DNA from 4 places in the Rhizobium sp. WSM409 genome. Region 1 is predicted to be linked to each of the others. Evidence: predicted binding sites of a transcription regulator. Region 1 holds the regulator's gene; each other region holds the start of a gene.
The links. The regulator PhoB, encoded in region 1, activates phosphate uptake and scavenging genes when phosphate is short. The targets are predictions, from matches to a motif close to TGTCATNNANCTGTCAT.
Positions count from the first base shown of each region.

Region 1 (4,440 bases):
GCTGACGGACCTGATCGAGGTCAACATCAACAACCTCGCTGCGGTCCCCTCGATCGTCTACGGTCTGCTCGGTCTTTCCGTCTTCATCAACTTCATCGGCCTGCCGCGCTCGGCCTCGCTGGTCGGCGGCCTGGTGCTGACGCTGATGACCCTGCCGACGATCATCATCGCGACGCGCGCCGCCCTTCGCGCCGTGCCGCCGTCGATCCGCGCCGCGGCCCTCGGCCTCGGCGCTTCGAAGATGCAGATGGTGTTCCACCATGTTCTGCCGCTCGCCATGCCCGGCATCCTCACCGGCACGATCATCGGCCTGGCGCATGCGCTCGGCGAAACCGCGCCGCTGCTTCTGATCGGCATGGTCGCCTTCGTCGCCAACGCGCCGACGACACCGCTCGATCCCTCGACGGCTCTGCCCGTACAGGTCTATATGTGGGCCAACGAGGCCGAACGTGCCTTCGTTGAGCGTACTTCGGGTGCCATCATCGTCCTGCTCCTGTTCCTGATCGTCATGAACATGGGCGCCATCCTCTTGCGTCGTCGCTTCGAGCGCCGCTGGTAAACGGAGTTACAAGATCATGAACATGTTGACGGAAGCTGCAGTTGAAAAGGCGCTGGATCACAAGATGAGCAACGTCCCGTATAAGATGATCGGAAAGGATGTCTCGGTTTACTACGGCGAAAAGCGCGCGCTATTCGATGTGAACCTGAACATCCGCGAAAACACCGTAACCGCCCTGATCGGCCCGTCCGGCTGCGGCAAGTCGACCTTCCTGCGTAGCCTCAACCGCATGAACGACACGATCGACGGCTGCCGCGTCACCGGCAAGATCACGCTGGATACCGACGATATCTATGATCCCGATATCGACGTCGTCGAACTTCGTGCCCGCGTCGGCATGGTCTTCCAGAAGCCGAACCCGTTCCCGAAGACGATCTATGAAAACGTCTCCTATGGCCCGCGCATCCATGGCCTTGCCAAGTCGAAGGCCGATCTCGACCAGATCGTCGAGACCAGCCTGCAGCGCGCCGGTCTCTGGAACGAGGTCAAGGACCGCGTGCACGAATCCGGCACCGGCCTGTCGGGCGGTCAGCAGCAGCGCCTCTGCATTGCCCGTGCCGTCGCCGTCAGCCCGGAAGTCATCCTGATGGACGAGCCCTGCTCGGCGCTCGACCCGATCGCCACCGCCAAGGTCGAGGAGCTGATCCACGAGCTGCGCGAGAACTACACGATCGTCATCGTCACCCATTCCATGCAGCAGGCCGCGCGTGTTTCGCAGCGCACCGCCATGTTCCACCTCGGCAATCTCGTCGAGGAGAACGACACCGACAAGATGTTCACCAATCCCGACGATCCGCGCACCCAGGACTATATCATGGGTCGCTTCGGCTGATTTTGGCGTCACCAAGCCTTTCCGTTATTCGAGGATAAAGCCCCATGGCATCGACACATATTTATTCTGCCTATGATGATGATCTGAAGTTCCTGTCCAGGCGGATTTCCGAAATGGGCGGCCTGGCCGAGCAGATGGTCGCCGAAGCCGTACGGGCGCTCGTCAACGGCGATACCGCGCTGGCGCAGAAGGTCATCTCCGACGATGTGATCCTCGATCACGCCGAACGCGAAATCGGCGACAAGGCGATCGTCACCATCGCCCGCCGCCAGCCGATGGCCGCGGACCTGCGCGAAATCATGGGTTCGATCCGCATCGCCGCCGATCTCGAACGCGTCGGCGACCTCGGCAAGAACACTGCCAAGCGCGTCATCGCCGTCCAAAGCACCGGCGTTCCCCGCAAGCTCGCCCGCGGCCTCGAGCATCTGTCCGAGCTGGCGCTCGTCCAGCTCAAGGAAGTGCTCGACGTCTACACCAATCGTTCCGCCGACAAGGCGAATGCGATCCGCGAACGCGACAACGAGATCGACGCGATGTACACCTCGCTGTTCCGCGAGCTCCTGACCTACATGATGGAAGATCCGCGCAACATCACCAGCTGCACGCATCTTCTCTTCTGCGCCAAGAACATCGAGCGCATCGGCGACCACGCCACCAACATCGCCGAGACGATCTATTACATGACGACAGGCGCGCAGCCGGAAGGCGATCGGCCGAAGGACGACAGCGCCAACACCGTCGGCGCGGTCACCGAATAACTGCCCACACCCCGCCGCTTGCGTGCGCGCCCGTCCGGGCGCGCAAAGAGGTCGCAGCCAATTTTTAAATTTGCGCAGGATGCATTGCTTAAATCACCCTGGTTTAAGGATCATGCGCGAGGAGACCGACACGCATGATCCCGAGAGTTGCAGTTGTTGAAGACGAGGAAGCCCTCAGCGTGCTTCTTCGCTACAATCTCGAAGCGGAAGGCTTCGAGGTCGATACCATCCTTCGTGGCGACGAAGCCGAAATGCGGCTTCAGGAGCGCACGCCCGATCTTCTCATCCTTGATTGGATGCTGCCCGGCGTCTCCGGCATCGAGCTCTGCCGGCGCCTGCGCATGCGGCCGGAGACCGAGCGTCTGCCGATCATCATGCTGACGGCGCGCGGCGAAGAGAGCGAGCGTGTCCGCGGATTGTCGACGGGCGCCGACGATTATGTCGTCAAGCCCTTTTCGACCCCCGAACTCGTTGCCCGCGTCAAGGCGATGCTGCGTCGCGCCCGTCCCGAGGTGCTGTCGACGGTGCTGAAATGCGGTGACATCGAGCTCGACCGTGAGACCCATCGCGTCCATCGCAAGACCCGCGAAGTCCGCCTCGGCCCCACCGAATTCCGCCTGCTGGAATTCCTGATGTCGTCGCCGGGCCGGGTCTTCTCCCGCTCACAGCTGTTGGATGGTGTCTGGGGCCACGATATCTATGTCGACGAGCGCACCGTCGACGTCCATGTCGGCCGCCTGCGCAAGGCGCTGAATTTCTCCAACATGCAGGACGTCATCCGCACCGTCCGCGGCGCCGGTTATTCGATGGAAGCCTGAGGGCTTTCATCTGAGCCTGCTGAGCCCTGGCAAAACCCGCGACGTCATCCTCGGCCTTGTGCCGAGGATCTGCGCACGCCAAATGAAGTATTTGAAAATAAAGTTTTTTCCCTCAAGTAGTTGAGGTGATCAGATGCTCGGCACAAGGCCGAGCATGACGGAGGGAAACCTGAGCTTCCATCCGCGCATAAAAAAACGGGCCACTCGGCCCGTTTTCTGCATTCTAACGATGGTCAGCCCGTTCAGCTGGCCCGCGCCGCTGCCCGGCGGCGTTCATTCACCGGCTGGTAGGCAAGCTTCTGGTGATAACCGCAATAGGGCGAATTGTCGGGGGACTCGCAGCCGCAGAAATGGAAGTCATCCTTCAGCGGATCGCCGACCGGCCACTTGCAGGTGCGTTCGGTCAGTTCCGTCAGGCCGAGGCGGCGGGAAATCGGCACCACCACATTGCCTCTCGGCACGTATTCCATTTCCTCGATCGTTTCGATCTCGATCTCTTCCTTCAGCATCGTCGCGCCCTGCTGGCGGGTGACGGTGCGGGTGGTGATGCGAGAGGCGAAGTTCGGCGCGCGCGGCGCCGATGTATTGCGCTTCGGCGTTCGCGCCGCGGTGTTGGTGCCGCCGGCCTTGGCACGGCCGGGAAGGCACAGCCGGTGCACTTTACCGATGACCGCGTTTCGGCTGACACCGCCAAGTTGTGCCGCGATCTGGCTCGCGCTCAGTCCTTCGGCCCAAAGCTTCTTGAGTTTCTCGACCCGCTCGTCTGTCCAGTTCATGCCCTGTCTCCACCTTTTGCGTTGGTGATGGCAGAATCCCTCACCGTTGTCCCGGGAGCTCCGAAACAAGAAACGCTTGATCAATTTTGGTGACTAGTTCCGCCGCATGCAGTCTAGTAATTGATCTTTAACCTAGTGTGAGCCTGACTCCGTGACAAGAGTCGCATGAATCCGGATGAATCGAATTCGTAGTTTTCCCCAACTTGCTGTCCCTGCGTGGCATTTCTGCAATAATGCCTGTTGAAGACTGAAAATGCCGCTGTACACCTGTGCTGCATACGCTAAGGGCGCCGTTTTGTTGACATTGCAGCGCGAAAAGGAAATAGTGCCACTCGCCGCCGCAAGGCGGCATTTTTGATTTTTCGGGCCTGGTTTCCTTAGCCGGAGTCATTGCCCGGCAACTTTGATGGAGATCGCGCCATGGCTGAAGCCGCGCCGCTTTATGACACCTATTCTCGTGCCCCGCTGCGGTTCGAGCGAGGCGAGGGCGTATGGCTGATCACCGAAACTGGCGAGCGATATCTCGATTTCGGCGCCGGCGTCGCCGTCACCTCCGTCGGCCACAGCAATCCGCATGTGGTCGGCGCACTGAAGGAGCAGGCAGACAAGGTCTGGCACCTGTCGAACATCTATGAGATCCCCGGCCAGGAGCGTCTGGCAAAACGGCTGACGGACGCTACCTTCGCCGACAAGGTGT
Region 1 covers NZ_CM172794.1:183,632-188,071, forward strand. The annotation lists gene pstA (phosphate ABC transporter permease PstA) at 1-559, shown strand, start outside; gene pstB (phosphate ABC transporter ATP-binding protein PstB) at 576-1,391, shown strand; gene phoU (phosphate signaling complex protein PhoU) at 1,436-2,149, shown strand; gene phoB (phosphate regulon transcriptional regulator PhoB) at 2,284-2,967, shown strand; gene AC25BC_RS00940 (GcrA family cell cycle regulator) at 3,210-3,743, opposite strand; gene AC25BC_RS00945 (aspartate aminotransferase family protein) at 4,164-4,440, shown strand, end outside.

Region 2 (4,440 bases), 1.8 Mb from region 1:
CTTCGGCATGCCAGTGACGGATGGCATCGATCGCAGAAAGAAGTTCCGGCAGCGTGCGATAGGTCGCCTCCCAGATGTCGGAAGGATCAAGATCGAAGATGCCGTCGAGGATACGGTTGCCCGTGCCGCAGATTTTCGTCCACGGCAGATCGGGATGCTCGCTCGCAAATTCTGGATGAGTCACGAGCAGACGGGACGCCGCGGCACCGATGGTGAAGTGGCAAAAGGTGACCGCCTTGAAAGTGAGCTTGTCCCCGGCAAACGCCGCCCCATCCATTCCGCCGACGAAAGACAGCGCTTCGGATGCAGCCTCATACATCTCATTGAGATAGTCGATCGCGCGCCGCTCGTTCATTCAGCCTCCGGCAGCATCGACGTCAGACGCAGCAGCGCGATCCGCTCGACTTGCGCCGTCGCGGCCGCAAATTCTTCGTCCTTGCCATTGCTGATCCGTGTTTCGAAAGCCGCCAAGATGTCGTCCTTACCGAGCCCCTTGACGGCAATGATGAAGGGAAAGCCGAATTTTTCGACATAGGCCGAATTGAGTTCGGTGAAGCGGGCATGTTCGGCCGCGCTCAGGCGGTCGAGACCGGCGCCGGACTGCTCCTTCCGGCTGTCTTCAGTGAGTTCGCCTGCTATCGCGAGGCGCCCGGCAAGGTCAGGATGGGCGCTGAGCACGCCGAGACGCTCCTGCGGGCTTGCCACCCGAAAGACAGCGGTTAGCGACGCATGCACACCGGCCGCCGTCAGCGGCTCCGTCACGTGGCCGGCGTCATAGGCGCGCTCGGCGATGAAAGGCGAATGTTCAAAGACGCCGCCGAAGCGGGAGACAAAATCCTCTCGCGACATCATCAGAGCGCTTCCGGCTGATGGTGCTTGTGCCAGTGCTCGGCGATCTCGATACGGCGCGGAATCCAGACCTTGTCGTGCTTCAGGACATATTCGATGAAGCGCTTCAGCGCCGCCGCCCGGCCGGGACGTCCAACGAGCCGGCAATGCAAACCGACCGACATCATCTTCGGGCTGCCCGCCTTGCCTTCCTCATAAAGCGTATCGAAGGCATCCTTCAAATAGGTGAAGAACTGATCGCCGGCATTGAAGCCCTGCGGCGTCGCAAAACGCATATCGTTGGTTTCGAGCGTATAGGGGATGATCAGGAAGGGTTTCCCGTCGACGCCTTTCACCCAGTAAGGCAGGTCATCGGCATAGGAATCGGAGGAATAGAGAAAGCCACCCTCCTCCTGCACCAGCCGAAGCGTATTGTCGGAAGGCTTGCCCTGATACATGCCGTAGGGCCGCTCGCCGGTAAGCTCGGTGTGCAGGCGCACGGCTTCGAGGATATGCTTGCGCTCCAATTCTTCTGGAAAATCCTTGTATTCCAGCCAGCGGTAGCCGTGGCTGGCGATCTCCCAGCCGGCCTCCTTCATCGCAGCGACGGCCTCGGGGTTGCGGGCCATCGCCAGCGTCACGCCGTAGACGGTGGCCTGCACCTTTAGATCGGTGAACATTCGCCAGAGCCGCCAGAAGCCGGCACGCGAACCATACTCGTAGATCGATTCCATGTTGAGGTTGCGCTGCCCTGGCCAGGCGGCCGCACCGACGATCTCCGACAGTAGGTTTTCGGAAGCCGGGTCGCCGTCGAGGATCGAGCTTTCGCCGCCTTCCTCGTAATTGATAACGAACTGCACGGCGACGCGTGCCTCGTCCGGCCATTTCGGATCGGGCGTCAGACGCCCGTAACCAACGAGATTGCGCGGATAAGTCTCGGATACCATCAAATCACCTTCTGAAAAGACGGGGAACGGTAGCATCCGCAGCCGGAATGTCGAGACGGAAACTGCTCAGCCGGATTTTGCCTTTACGATACAAGCGTTTAGCTCACCAGCAGATTCAAGCGATTTTGCGCGCGCTGACCTTGCCCATCGGATGCAGCGAATGAACGCGGAAAGGACCGCCAGTGCCCTCTTCGATCATCAGCGCCACGTTCGAAACCGTAACAGGTTCGCAGAGGACAGGCTCGAAGATCGTCCGCAACGCTGGCTCGATGCGCGGCATGTCGATCGCGTTGACGGGGCCTGTCACCGGCATATGGAAGCGGAACTCCTCCATCACATAGGGATTGCCCCAGCGATGCAGATTGGAAAATTGTGTCGCCGACAGCCCGTCCGGATCGCTGCGTTCGATCTCGGCCTCGCTGAGCGGTGCGCGAAAACGATCGAATTCCTGCACGATCGCCGAGGCGAGATACTGGATCTGCTCGCAGGGAGCGCTCGGGAGCAGGCTGTAGAAATTGCCGAGCCGGGCGACTTCGATACGCGGAATTTGGAAGGGAACGAAGGTCCCGGAAAAACGCATCAGATCGCGCAGGAGTTGCGATTCGGCCATGTCGTGGGACAGATGAAAGGGCGCCTTCAAAATACCGTGAAAGCCGTAGCGGCGAGGCACGGCGGTATGGAAGGCGATCTCGTGAATGCCGAGACCACGAACGGCCGGAGGCTCCATCATATCGCCCGAAAACACGTTTCGGCCAAGCCAATTGGCGGCCACGAGCGACAACGAGTCGCCCGCCGGAGGCGTGAAGCAAATGGCATAGCGCATGCAATTTCCTCCATCAAGGAAGTGAGCGCCGTTTTGATCCGGCGCTGTCGATGCGCAAGCAGATAGGTGATTTGCATGACAGAATAACGAAACGTAGCGGCGCCTAATTCACGTTTAACGTGAAGCCGCCGCAATATGGCTTGAAATTGCGAAGCTTTCCGGCAGCAAAAATCCGCAGTCTGTATCGCCTGCGATACATATCGCCGCCTCTGCCAGCCGGTGGGCCAGGCCGAAGCTGACCTTGAAGCCGCCGGTCAGCGCGATCAGGCGCCGGTGGTCGGGATGGCGGCCGATCATTGGATCACGGTCGATCGCCTTCGGGCGAAGCCCGGCCCAGCGCTCGACAACGGGAGCGTCGCGAAGCATCGGCACGATACCGCGCGCCGCCTCGATCAGCGCGTCGAGCTGGACGTCGGTGGATGTAGGATGGTCAAAACGGTTCTCACTGGTGCTGCCGATTGCCACATGCCCGCCTTCATGCGCGACGACATAGAGCCCGTCCAGGAAGATCGTCGGCAGCGCCGGGTCGATATCGGCGTTCAACAGTGCCGCCTGCCCCTTGACCGGCTGGCCGAGCGGCTGTTTCAGCCCCGGCGTCAGTCCCTGCAACAGCGGAAAGGACTGATGGCCGGCAGCCAGGATGCAGTGACTGAAAACAATGGTTTCGCCCTCGATTTCGGCCGTACCGCGATCGGGATCGAGGCCGGCAACCGTCGCATGCTCCAGGATACGAACATGCTTTGCCCGCCGCAGGAAGGCGATAAGCGCTGCGATCAGCAAACGCGGCGCAACGCGGGCGGCGAGCGTGTCGTGCACGAAGCCGCTCTCACCGGCAGACGCTTCGATCCAGCCGTCGATCGGCGGCCTGTCGAGGACATGCCAGTGGAAGCGGCGGTCGCCCACCCACCAATGCTGTTCAGCGTCCTCGAAACGGCCGCGCGCTATTGTGTTGAGATGCGGCTTCGGCAGCGGGATCAGCCGTCCGGACCTGCTATAACCGGCGGAAAGCCCGGTCTCGAATTCGAGCGCGGCGATCTCGGCTTCGAGCGAGACCAGCGCATCGAACTGGAACTGCTTCTTCTCCGACCACTGGTCCGGCATGTGTGGCATCAGCGCGCCGAGCACGCCGCCGCTTGCACCTTCGCCCAACCTGCCGGCGTCGGCAATAACGGCACGGATGCCCCGGCGCTCGGCATGGACGGCCGCCCAGAGTCCCATGATACCGCCGCCGACGATCAGCAATTCTGAGGACGATTGACCTGAGACCGGCTGAGGATTATCGGCTTTTTCCATGACAGACGTGAACCCCGATCAGATTGGCGCGGGCGCGCCGCAGCCGCTCGAATGGCGCGACGGCGATATGCCCTATTCCACCGCCTTTGGCGATCATTTTTATTGCCAGACCGATGGGCGGTTGGAATGCGGCCATGTTTTTCTCGCCGGCAATGGCCTGCCAGAGCGCTGGAACGGGCGGCAGAGATTCCGGATCGGAGAACTCGGCTTCGGCACCGGTCTGAACTTCGCTGAGACCTGGCGGCAATGGAAGCTCCACCGTGCAGACGGCCAGCAGCTACATTTTACCTCCTTCGAACTGCACCCGATGCGCGGTGAAGAAATCGGCCGGGCGCTATCGCACTGGCCGGAGATCGACGCCGAACGTCAGGTGCTGACGGCGGCCTGGCCGGAAATACCGGCCGGTATCGTGCGCCTCGATCTCGATGCCCAGACGACGCTCAGCGTCGTATGCGGCTATGCCTTGGACGGCGTCGCGGCAGCCGAAGACGACTTCGACGCCTGGTATCTCGACGGCTTCGCCCCGTCGCGCAATAGCGATATGTGGTC
Region 2 covers NZ_CM172794.1:3,183,276-3,187,715, forward strand. The annotation lists gene AC25BC_RS15930 (ureidoglycolate lyase) at 1-9, opposite strand, end outside; gene AC25BC_RS15935 (HepT-like ribonuclease domain-containing protein) at 1-355, opposite strand, end outside; gene uraD (2-oxo-4-hydroxy-4-carboxy-5-ureidoimidazoline decarboxylase) at 352-852, opposite strand; gene puuE (allantoinase PuuE) at 852-1,775, opposite strand; gene AC25BC_RS15950 (DUF1045 domain-containing protein) at 1,891-2,598, opposite strand; gene AC25BC_RS15955 (NAD(P)/FAD-dependent oxidoreductase) at 2,713-3,891, opposite strand; gene mnmC2 (tRNA (5-methylaminomethyl-2-thiouridine)(34)-methyltransferase MnmC2) at 3,890-4,440, shown strand, end outside.
Region 2: a site for PhoB is predicted at 2,674-2,690, ahead of AC25BC_RS15950 (DUF1045 domain-containing protein). Genes of this name have one in related genera too.

Region 3 (4,440 bases), 2.0 Mb from region 1:
TTGCCGCTCCGCAGCCGCTCACCACCGCTTACACCATCTCGCTCGGTGAACCGGAGGTGATGGCCGCCCAAGCGCGCGAGCATGCCGGCCGCGCCCTGCTGAAGGTCAAGGTCGGCACCGGCGACGATGAAAGCCGCATCCGCGCCGTCCGCGCCGCCGCCCCCGATGCCGCCATCATTCTCGACGCCAATGAGGGCTGGCCGGAAGCGGTGTTGGAGCGTCATCTCCATATCGCCGCCGAAGCAGGCATCGCCCTCGTCGAGCAGCCACTGCCGGCCGGCCGCGATGGCCTGCTTGCCGAAATCCGCCGCCCGCTCCTCGTCTGCGCCGATGAGAGTGTCCACCACACCGGCGATCTCGCAAGCCTTGCCGACCGCTACGACGCGATCAACATCAAGCTCGACAAGACCGGCGGCCTGACGGAGGCGCTGTCGATGAAGGCCGAGGCCGAACGGCTCGGATTCAGTATCATGATCGGCTGCATGGTCGGCACCTCGCTTTCCATGGCGCCCGCCGTTCTCCTCGCCCAGAATGCCGATTTCGTCGATCTCGACGGTCCGCTGCTGCTTGCCCGCGACCGCGATCCCGGCCTGCGCTACGCCGCTTCGCTGGTCTTTCCGCCGGAAAGCACCCTTTGGGGCTGAAGGTAATAGGCGAAGATGACGAGGCCGAGGCCGGAAAACGCGACCAGCGCCATGACGTAATAGCTGACGACGCCGAGCCAGGCGTAGAGATAACCCGACGCCAGGGTCATCAGCGCCATCGCCATGCCGACATAGAAGAAATAGGCGCCCTGTGCCGAAGATTCCTGCGTCTCCTGCACCGTCGCCATGATCCGTCGCTGCACGCCGGTATGCACGAAGGCATAGGTGAAGCCGTGGAAACATTGCAGCAGGAAGAAACCGGCAAAACCGGTATTCATCGGAAACAGGATCCAGCGGCAGACGCTGATGGCGCAGCCGAAGCGGATCAGCGTCCAGGCATCGAAGCGACGGTTGAGACGCTTCGACAGGAAGAACACCGTCACTTCCGAGGCGACGCCGGCGCTCCAGAGCAGGCCGACCTCAGTGCCGGAGAAGCCGAGCTGATGCCAGTAGATCGAGGAAAAAGCGTTCAGCACCGCATGGCTCGACTGCTGGATGGCAACGCCGATCAAAAGCAGCAGCAGGTGCGGCTCGCGCAGGCCACTGCCGGTAGCGGCTGGGATGTTGATCGGCTGGCCCCGCCGTCGCGTTGGCCCGATGCGCGGACAGAAGATCGCCATGACAACGGTCATGACAAAGCCGAACACCATGACATCGAGCACCATTCCGCCGCCCCACCGGCTGATCATCTGGCCACCGACCAGCGTCGAGACGATAAAGGCGATGGAGCCCCACACGCGCATCGACCCGTAATCGAGCCCCCAGCGGCGCACGCCCGAGATGACGATCGATTCGACGACGGGCACATAGGGTGCGAAGGTGGCGCCCTGCAGCGCATAGACGATCGTCACCGGCCAGAAAGTCGTCGTCCAGAACAGCGCGACCGCCGTCAGCAGCGAAAGGCCGCCCGACCAGAGCAGCACGTCGGCGCGCTCCTTCAATCGATCGGCGATCATGGCGACGACAGGCGCCACCAGCACGCGAACCACCATGGGTATGGCAAGGATGATGCCGATCTCATGATCGCTAAAGCTATGGGTTGCGAGCCAGACGGGAAAGAACGGCAGGACGATGCCGTTGACGAGCAGCGGCGCACAATAGGAAAGCGCACTGAGAAGCCGGAAGCGCGGCGGCGCTCCCTCACCCGTCGGGGAATTTTGAGCGGGAATCATGGGTGGACCTGAAGGAAACTGGACGTTGTCCTAACACACCACCCTGGAGGCGACTATTGCGAGAAATAGCCGTTCTGAAACGTTTTAGAAAATAAATAGGGCCTGTCGCCTGACGGTAACGGCTAAATTCGTGGGAGCGCAGGCGCGGATGCGCCGGCGCCAAAATCAGGCGGCTTGCGGGGCCAGTTCGCCCTCGTCATGCATTTCGATAGCGGCAAGCGCCGGCACGCTGCTGGCGAGCGCCCGCCAGGTGATCAGTTCGAACGTGCCATCCTCGTGCTCGGCGACAGCCGTGCAGCTTTCCACCCAATCGCCGGTGTTGATGTAGCGGATACCGTCCATGTCCTGAATGATGGCATGATGGATATGTCCGCAGATCACCCCATCGGCGCCGTTTTTGCGGGCTTCCTCGGCCACGACGCGCTCAAATTCGCCGATAAAGTTGACAGCATGCTTGACCTGCAGCTTCGCCCAGGCCGAGAACGACCAGTAGGGCATGCCGAGTCGGCGGCGCACCGCCGCCAGGATGATGTTGATGCGGATTGCCGTGTCATAGGCCCAGTCGCCGAGATAGGCGAGCAGTCGGGCGTTGCGGACGACGACGTCGAACTCGTCGCCATGCAGGATCAGATATTTTCTGCCGTCGGCGCCGTCATGCATCATACGCTCGACGACCTCGATGCCGCCGAAATGCATGCCCGGGAAGGCGCGCAGGAATTCGTCGTGATTGCCGGGAATATAAACGACGCGCGTGCCCTTGCGCGCCTTGCGCAACAGTTTCTGGACGACGTCGTTGCAGACCTGTGGCCAGTACCAGCTGCGCTTCAGGCGCCAGCCGTCGACGATGTCGCCGACGAGCACGATCGTATCGGCCTCGTGGTGGCGCAGGAAATCCAGCAGGAAGTCGGCCTTCGCGGCCTTCGAGCCGAGATGGACATCGGAAATGAAGAGCGTGCGGAAATGTCTGGGTTCCATCATGTCTTTCACGAGCTGCCGCTCATGTCCCATCTTTCATCTAACCTTCCAAAACCAGACTCGTGTTTCAGAAAGATGACAAGCTGGGGAAAAGCCCTGCAAACCTGTTCATCCCACGCGGCCGCATGGCCGTTCGCCGCGCGGGCCGCATGGCCGTCGCCACGCGGGCTGTATGCCCGTCGCCGCCAGGCCCGCCGACAAGGTTGCCCTGTGCATTCAGGGCGTTCATGATGACGGCGATTCATATTCGACAATGCGGGATGGCTGATGCGTCTCTTTCTCGTTCGCCACGGCGAATCCCTCGGCAACATCAACGAACAGGCCTACCGTCAATTCGGCGATCACAATGTGCCGCTGACGCGATGGGGCCATCGGCAGGCTCTCGAAGCAGGCGGCGTGATCGCCTCCTACCTGCAAGCATTGCCGAGCGCTGGTTTCGGCAAGCTGCATATCTGGTACTCGCCCTTTCTGAGGACCCGGCAGAGCAAGGATGCGCTGCTCGAAGCCCTGCCGGAAAGTTTCGTCGGCGATATCAGGGAGGATTATCTGCTGCGCGAGCAGGATTTCGGTCTCTTCACCGAAATCTACGATCACGCGGAACAGAAGCAGAAGTTTCCCGAGGAGTTCGAAAAATGGGCGAGGCTGCGCAGCAACAGCGGCAAGTTCTACGCACGGCCGCCGGATGGCGAAAGCCGGGCGGATGTGGCCCAGCGGGTGCGCCTGTTCCTGCAAACCGTCATGCACGATGCAGAAAATAGCGACCACAACGTCGTGATCGTCGGCCATGGCGTCACCAACCGGGCGGTCGAAATGAATTTCCTGCACCGCCCCGTCGAGTGGTTCGAGCGCTCCGACAATCCTGGAAACGCCGATATCACCCTGATCGAGGGGACGCGCTCGCAAGGATACGAGTCGATCTTGTTGCATCAGGCCGCCGACCGGCAGCCGGGACAGGAAGGCGAACTGCGCGATGCCCATGGCGCCGACGTGACGATCACGCCGAAGCCGACTGCATAATTCCGAAATCGGACCGCCGCAAAGGTCTGTGGCGGGTTGCGTAAGGCAACCCGCCAATTCTTCACCTCAGGTCGGCGACGTCACGGTTGCCGGCTCCTGCCCGGCCGCCGCCTCCTCGTTCACAGTCTCGGGCCGCTTCGTCCTCAAGAGACGCAGCACGAAGACGAAGAAGACGGGAACGAAGAAGATCGCCAGCACCGTCGCCGAGATCATGCCGCCGAGCACGCCCGTGCCGATGGCATTTTGGCTCGCCGCACTTGGCCCGGTGGCGATCGCCAGAGGCACCACGCCCAATGTGAAGGCGAGTGAGGTCATGATGATCGGTCGGAAGCGCAGACGAGCGCCTTCGATCGCGGCATCCATCAGCGATTTGCCCTCGGCAAAACCGTCCTTGGCGAATTCGACGATCAGGATGGCGTTCTTTGCCGACAATCCGATGATCGCGATCAGACCGACCTTGAAGTAGATGTCGTTGGACATGTCGCGGCTCATCACCGCGAGCACGCAGCCGATGACGCCAAGCGGCACGACCAGCATCACCGACAACGGGATGGACCAACTCTCGTAAAGCCCCGACAGCAGCAGGAAGACGAAGAGGATGCTGAGGCCGAACAGGAACGGCGCCTGCGATC
Region 3 covers NZ_CM172794.1:2,178,926-2,183,365, forward strand. The annotation lists gene dgcA (N-acetyl-D-Glu racemase DgcA) at 1-644, shown strand, start outside; gene AC25BC_RS10955 (MFS transporter) at 596-1,816, opposite strand; gene AC25BC_RS10960 (UDP-2,3-diacylglucosamine diphosphatase) at 1,982-2,824, opposite strand; gene AC25BC_RS10965 (histidine phosphatase family protein) at 3,059-3,808, shown strand; gene AC25BC_RS10970 (efflux RND transporter permease subunit) at 3,875-4,440, opposite strand, start outside.
Region 3: a site for PhoB is predicted at 2,856-2,872, ahead of AC25BC_RS10960 (UDP-2,3-diacylglucosamine diphosphatase). Genes of this name have one in related genera too.

Region 4 (4,440 bases), 390 kb from region 1:
TCAAGGACGGCTACACCTCCGGTACCTTCCGCAAGGAAGTCGACAAGGGCGCCGTCGATCCGAACAAGCTGGTCGAAGTATGGCGTTCGCCGCTGATCCCGAACGGCCCGCTCGTCGTTCGCAACGCTCTCGGCGAAGAGTGGCAGACGAAGCTTGCAGCCTTCTTCACGGCTCTGCCGGAAAAGGACCACAAGTGCTTCGCCGCTGTCGAAGGCGGCGACTACAAGGGTTACGCCCCCGTCAAGCACGACTTCTACAATGCCGTCGTCGACGTCCGCAAAGCTGCCATCGGCGGCTGATGGGGTTTTTCGAATGCAGGGCGGCCGGAAACGGCCGCCCTTTATCTTGTGACTAGAACTGTGCGCGTCCTTTCGAGAGCCGCAAAGGACGCTGAAGCACTTTGAATTGCGCAGTAGGCGAGGCGTTGATGACTATTGCCAATACACAGCCGCAGATGCAGAGCACCAAGGAGATCGGCACCGCCTGGGACCGGATGGTCGCCAAGCGCCGCTTCTATACCGTTCTCGGCCTGGTTATCCTGATTGCGGCTTTCGTCAGCTCTGTCCGCTTCGCCGATGAGAGCAATGCCGGCCATTTCTTCGACCGCCTGCCGCATCTCTTCGACTTCCTGAGCTGGCTCATCCCCAAGGATTGGCACGACGTCTGGCGCGCGCTGTTTGATATAGCGAGCGTCAACGACAAGGGCGGCGAGGAATTCAATTTCGACAGGGGCCGCGTCTATGTCTGGGGCGCCTTCTACATTCCCGAATATTTCGAGCTAATGATCGTCACGATCAACGTCGCGTTGATTTCGACCATCATCGCCTTCGTCTTTGCCGTCCCCTTGAGCTTCTTTGCCGCTCGCAACCTGACAAATTCATGGCCGCTGCGCATCGTCACCAAGCGGCTGATGGAATTCCTGCGCGCCTTCCCGGAAATCGTCATTGCCGGGCTGTTTTCGGCGATCCTGTCGATCGGGCCGGTCGCCGCCATCATCGCCATCACCCTGCACACGATCGGCGCGCTCGGAAAACTCTTCTACGAAGTGGCCGAGAATATCGACATGAAGCCGCATGAGGGCATGAAGGCCGTCGGCGCCAACTGGTGGGAGCGTATCCGCTTTGCCGCCCTGCCGCAGGTGTTGCCGAATTTCACCTCCTATGCGCTGCTGCGCCTTGAGATCAACGTGCGCGCCTCGACCATCATCGGCGCCGTCGGCGGCGGCGGCATCGGCGAGGAGCTGAAGCTTTCGATTTCGCGCGGCTTCGGCGCCAAGACGGTGGCGCTCGTTCTCCTGCTGTTCGTGACGATCGTCGCCGTCGACCAGTTCTCCGCATGGCTGCGCCGCCGCCTTGTCGGCGAGCACGCCTTCCTCCTGCAACATTGAGGCCGCCATGACGGTGATCGACGCAAACCGCATGCACGAGATAGAAACGCGCTATCCGGAATATTTCCACCGGTCGTTCCGCCAGCGTTTCGGCGGGCTGATGATCCTCATCGCAACGCTGCTCTACAGCCTCTATGCCGTCTGGTTCTTCGACTTGCCCAAGCTTTTCGCCGAAGCGCATTGGGAGCGCGTCGGCATCTATCTCAGCCAATGGGTGAGCTACGATGTCCAGCCGGAATTCCGCATCGAGGATGACGGCTCGATCGACATCCGTTATCCGCGTTTCTCGCCGCTCGGCGACAATCCGCATCCGGACTGGCTGGTCAACAACCCCGACGGCAGCATCACCGTTTCGATCAGCGGCACCAGCCGCAGCGTCACCGTCTCGAAGAGCGAGACGATCGTGACCGCGCATGGCGTCAGCGTCCCGGTGGACGTTTCGAGCGGTGCGCCGAAAGTCGTCGGACCCGTGCCCGGCTGGATGACTGTTTATGACGACAACGTGCTGGCCGATCTCGGCTTTGCCGGCAATGTCAGCATTTCCGTCGACCGGGTGAAGATCCGCAAACGTTTCATCGGCTGGGCGAATTTCATCTTCGACACGCAATCATCCTTCTTCGACAAGCCGGTCGGCGAGGTCGTCAGCCTCATCGTCTCCGGTCCGCGCATCAAGCCCGACCAATCCAACCTGTCGCTCGCCTTCGACGATATTTGGAACAACAGCGAATGGCAGCACGGCGACGTCTGGACCAAGCTTTTCCAGACGATCGTCATGGCATTCCTCGGCACGCTGCTCGGCTCGCTTACCGCCTTCCCGCTCGCCTTCCTGGCAGCGCGCAACATCACGCCGAACCGCCTGTTGAACCAGATCCTGAAGCGCTTCTTCGATTTCCTGCGCTCGGTCGACATGCTGATCTGGGCGCTGTTCCTGACGCGCGCCTTCGGGCCCGGCCCGCTTGCCGGCAGCGGTGCGATCTTCCTCACCGAGACCGGCACGCTCGGCAAGCTCTATTCCGAAGGCCTCGAGAATATCGACAACAAGCCGCGGGAAGGCATCAAATCAACAGGCGCTCAGACCGTGCTCGTGCATCGTTATGGCATTATGCCGCAGATCGTTCCCGTCTTCGTCAGCCAGACGCTCTACCAATGGGAATCGAACGTGCGCGGCGCGACTATTATCGGCGCTGTCGGCGCCGGCGGCATCGGCCTCAAACTGTGGGAGGCCATGCGCACCAATGCCAATTGGGAAAACGTCGCCTACATGGTCATTCTGATCCTGATCGTCGTCTTCATTTTCGACACCGCCTCGAACGCGTTGCGCCACCGGCTGATGGGCACGAAAGCCCACTGATCCATCCGTCAAAGCAGTGTCGGCGTTGCCGCCATCATCATTCTGTCACGGAAATCTTTTAGCCGGGAGCCTGCTTGCGGTTCGCCGCCAAATCACTGCACAGTGCCCTCCCCGTTTGGACGATCTCCAGGATAAAAGCCTTGCGCTACGCTCTCTATTTCTCGCCGCCGAAGGATGATCCCCTGACCGGCGCGGCCTCGCTCTGGCTCGGCCGCAATGCTTTCACCGGCGAGACCTATCCGGCACCGGAATATGAGCAACTGGGTGCTGCAGAACAGTTCGAGCTGACCGCCGACCCCCGCCGCTACGGCTTTCATGCCACGATCAAGGCGCCGTTTTCGCTCGCCTCTTCCGTCACCGAGAAAGATCTCATGACCGTTGCCGAGGATTTTGCCCAGCGCACGCAAGCCTTCGAGATTCCTGAACTCGTACTTGGCCAGCTCGGCCGTTTTTTTGCCCTCGTTCCCGGTTCTCTTCATCAACCTCTTCAGGATTTCGCCGCGAAGGTGGTAAGGTCCTTCGAACCGTTCCGCGCAGCGCTTTCCGAGGCCGATATGGCGCGGCGCAATCCGGAGAAGCTCAGCGACAGCCAGCGCGCCCATCTGCAGCGCTGGGGTTATCCTTACGTCATGGAGGATTTCGGCTTTCACATGACGCTGAGCGGCCAAGTGCCCGAGACACGCGCCGCAGTGATGAAAGCGATCCTGACCGAGCGGTTTGCCGATTTCACCGGCCGGCCGCTTTCGATTTCCGGCCTTGCCGTCTTCATCGAGGAGACGCGCGGCGCCCCATTCAAAGTTCATTCCTGGCTGCCGCTTGCCGGCGCCAAAAGCTGAAAGACCTGACGACATGAGCAAAGAGACCGTGTTTTCCAACGCCCGCATCGTTCTCGAGGACGACATCCTCTCGGGCTCGATCCTCATCCGCGACGGGAAGATCGCCGACATCTCCGGGGGTAACTCGGTAGCCGGCGAAGATTTCGAAGGCGACTACGTCATTCCCGGCCTCGTCGAGCTGCACACCGATCATCTCGAAGGCCATTATCAGCCGCGCCCCGGCATTCGCTGGAACAAGACCGCCGCCATCCAGGCGCATGACGCCCAGATCGTCACCTCAGGCATTACCACGGTGTTCGACTGCCTGCGCATGGGTGCGGACGAGGACGGCGGCTTCGAACATGGCGAGATGCGCGAGATGGCCGATGCCATCCAGTCGGCAGAGACGGAAGGCAGGCTGCGTGCCGAGCACCTGCTTCATTTGCGCTGCGAGGTCTCGGCCGACAATGTGCTCGAACATTTCGCCGACTTCGAAAACGACCGGCATGTGCGGCTCGTCTCGCTGATGGATCATGCGCCCGGCCAGCGTCAGTTCCAGACGATGGATCAATATATCTTCTACTACCAGAAGAAGCGGGGCCTCAGCGACGAGGCCTTCGCCCGTTTCGTCGCCAAGCGCCAGGCAGAATCGGCGCGTAATTCGACGCCACACCGCAACGCCATCGCCAAGGTCTGCGCCGAGCGCGGTATCACCGTGGCAAGCCATGACGATGCGACGCTCTCGCACGTCGACGAGGCGATCGACAACGGTGTGCGCTTGGCCGAGTTCCCGACCAGCTTCGACGCCGCCCGGGCGTCGCACGGACATGGCATGAGCGTGCTGATGGGCGCGCCGAACATCGTGCGTGGCAAATCCCATTCCGGCA
Region 4 covers NZ_CM172794.1:4,597,748-4,602,187, reverse strand. The annotation lists gene phnD (phosphonate ABC transporter substrate-binding protein) at 1-299, shown strand, start outside; gene phnE (phosphonate ABC transporter, permease protein PhnE) at 428-1,387, shown strand; gene phnE (phosphonate ABC transporter, permease protein PhnE) at 1,395-2,738, shown strand; gene AC25BC_RS22445 (DUF1045 domain-containing protein) at 2,879-3,574, shown strand; gene AC25BC_RS22440 (alpha-D-ribose 1-methylphosphonate 5-triphosphate diphosphatase) at 3,588-4,440, shown strand, end outside.
Region 4: a site for PhoB is predicted at 2,771-2,787, ahead of AC25BC_RS22445 (DUF1045 domain-containing protein). Genes of this name have one in related genera too.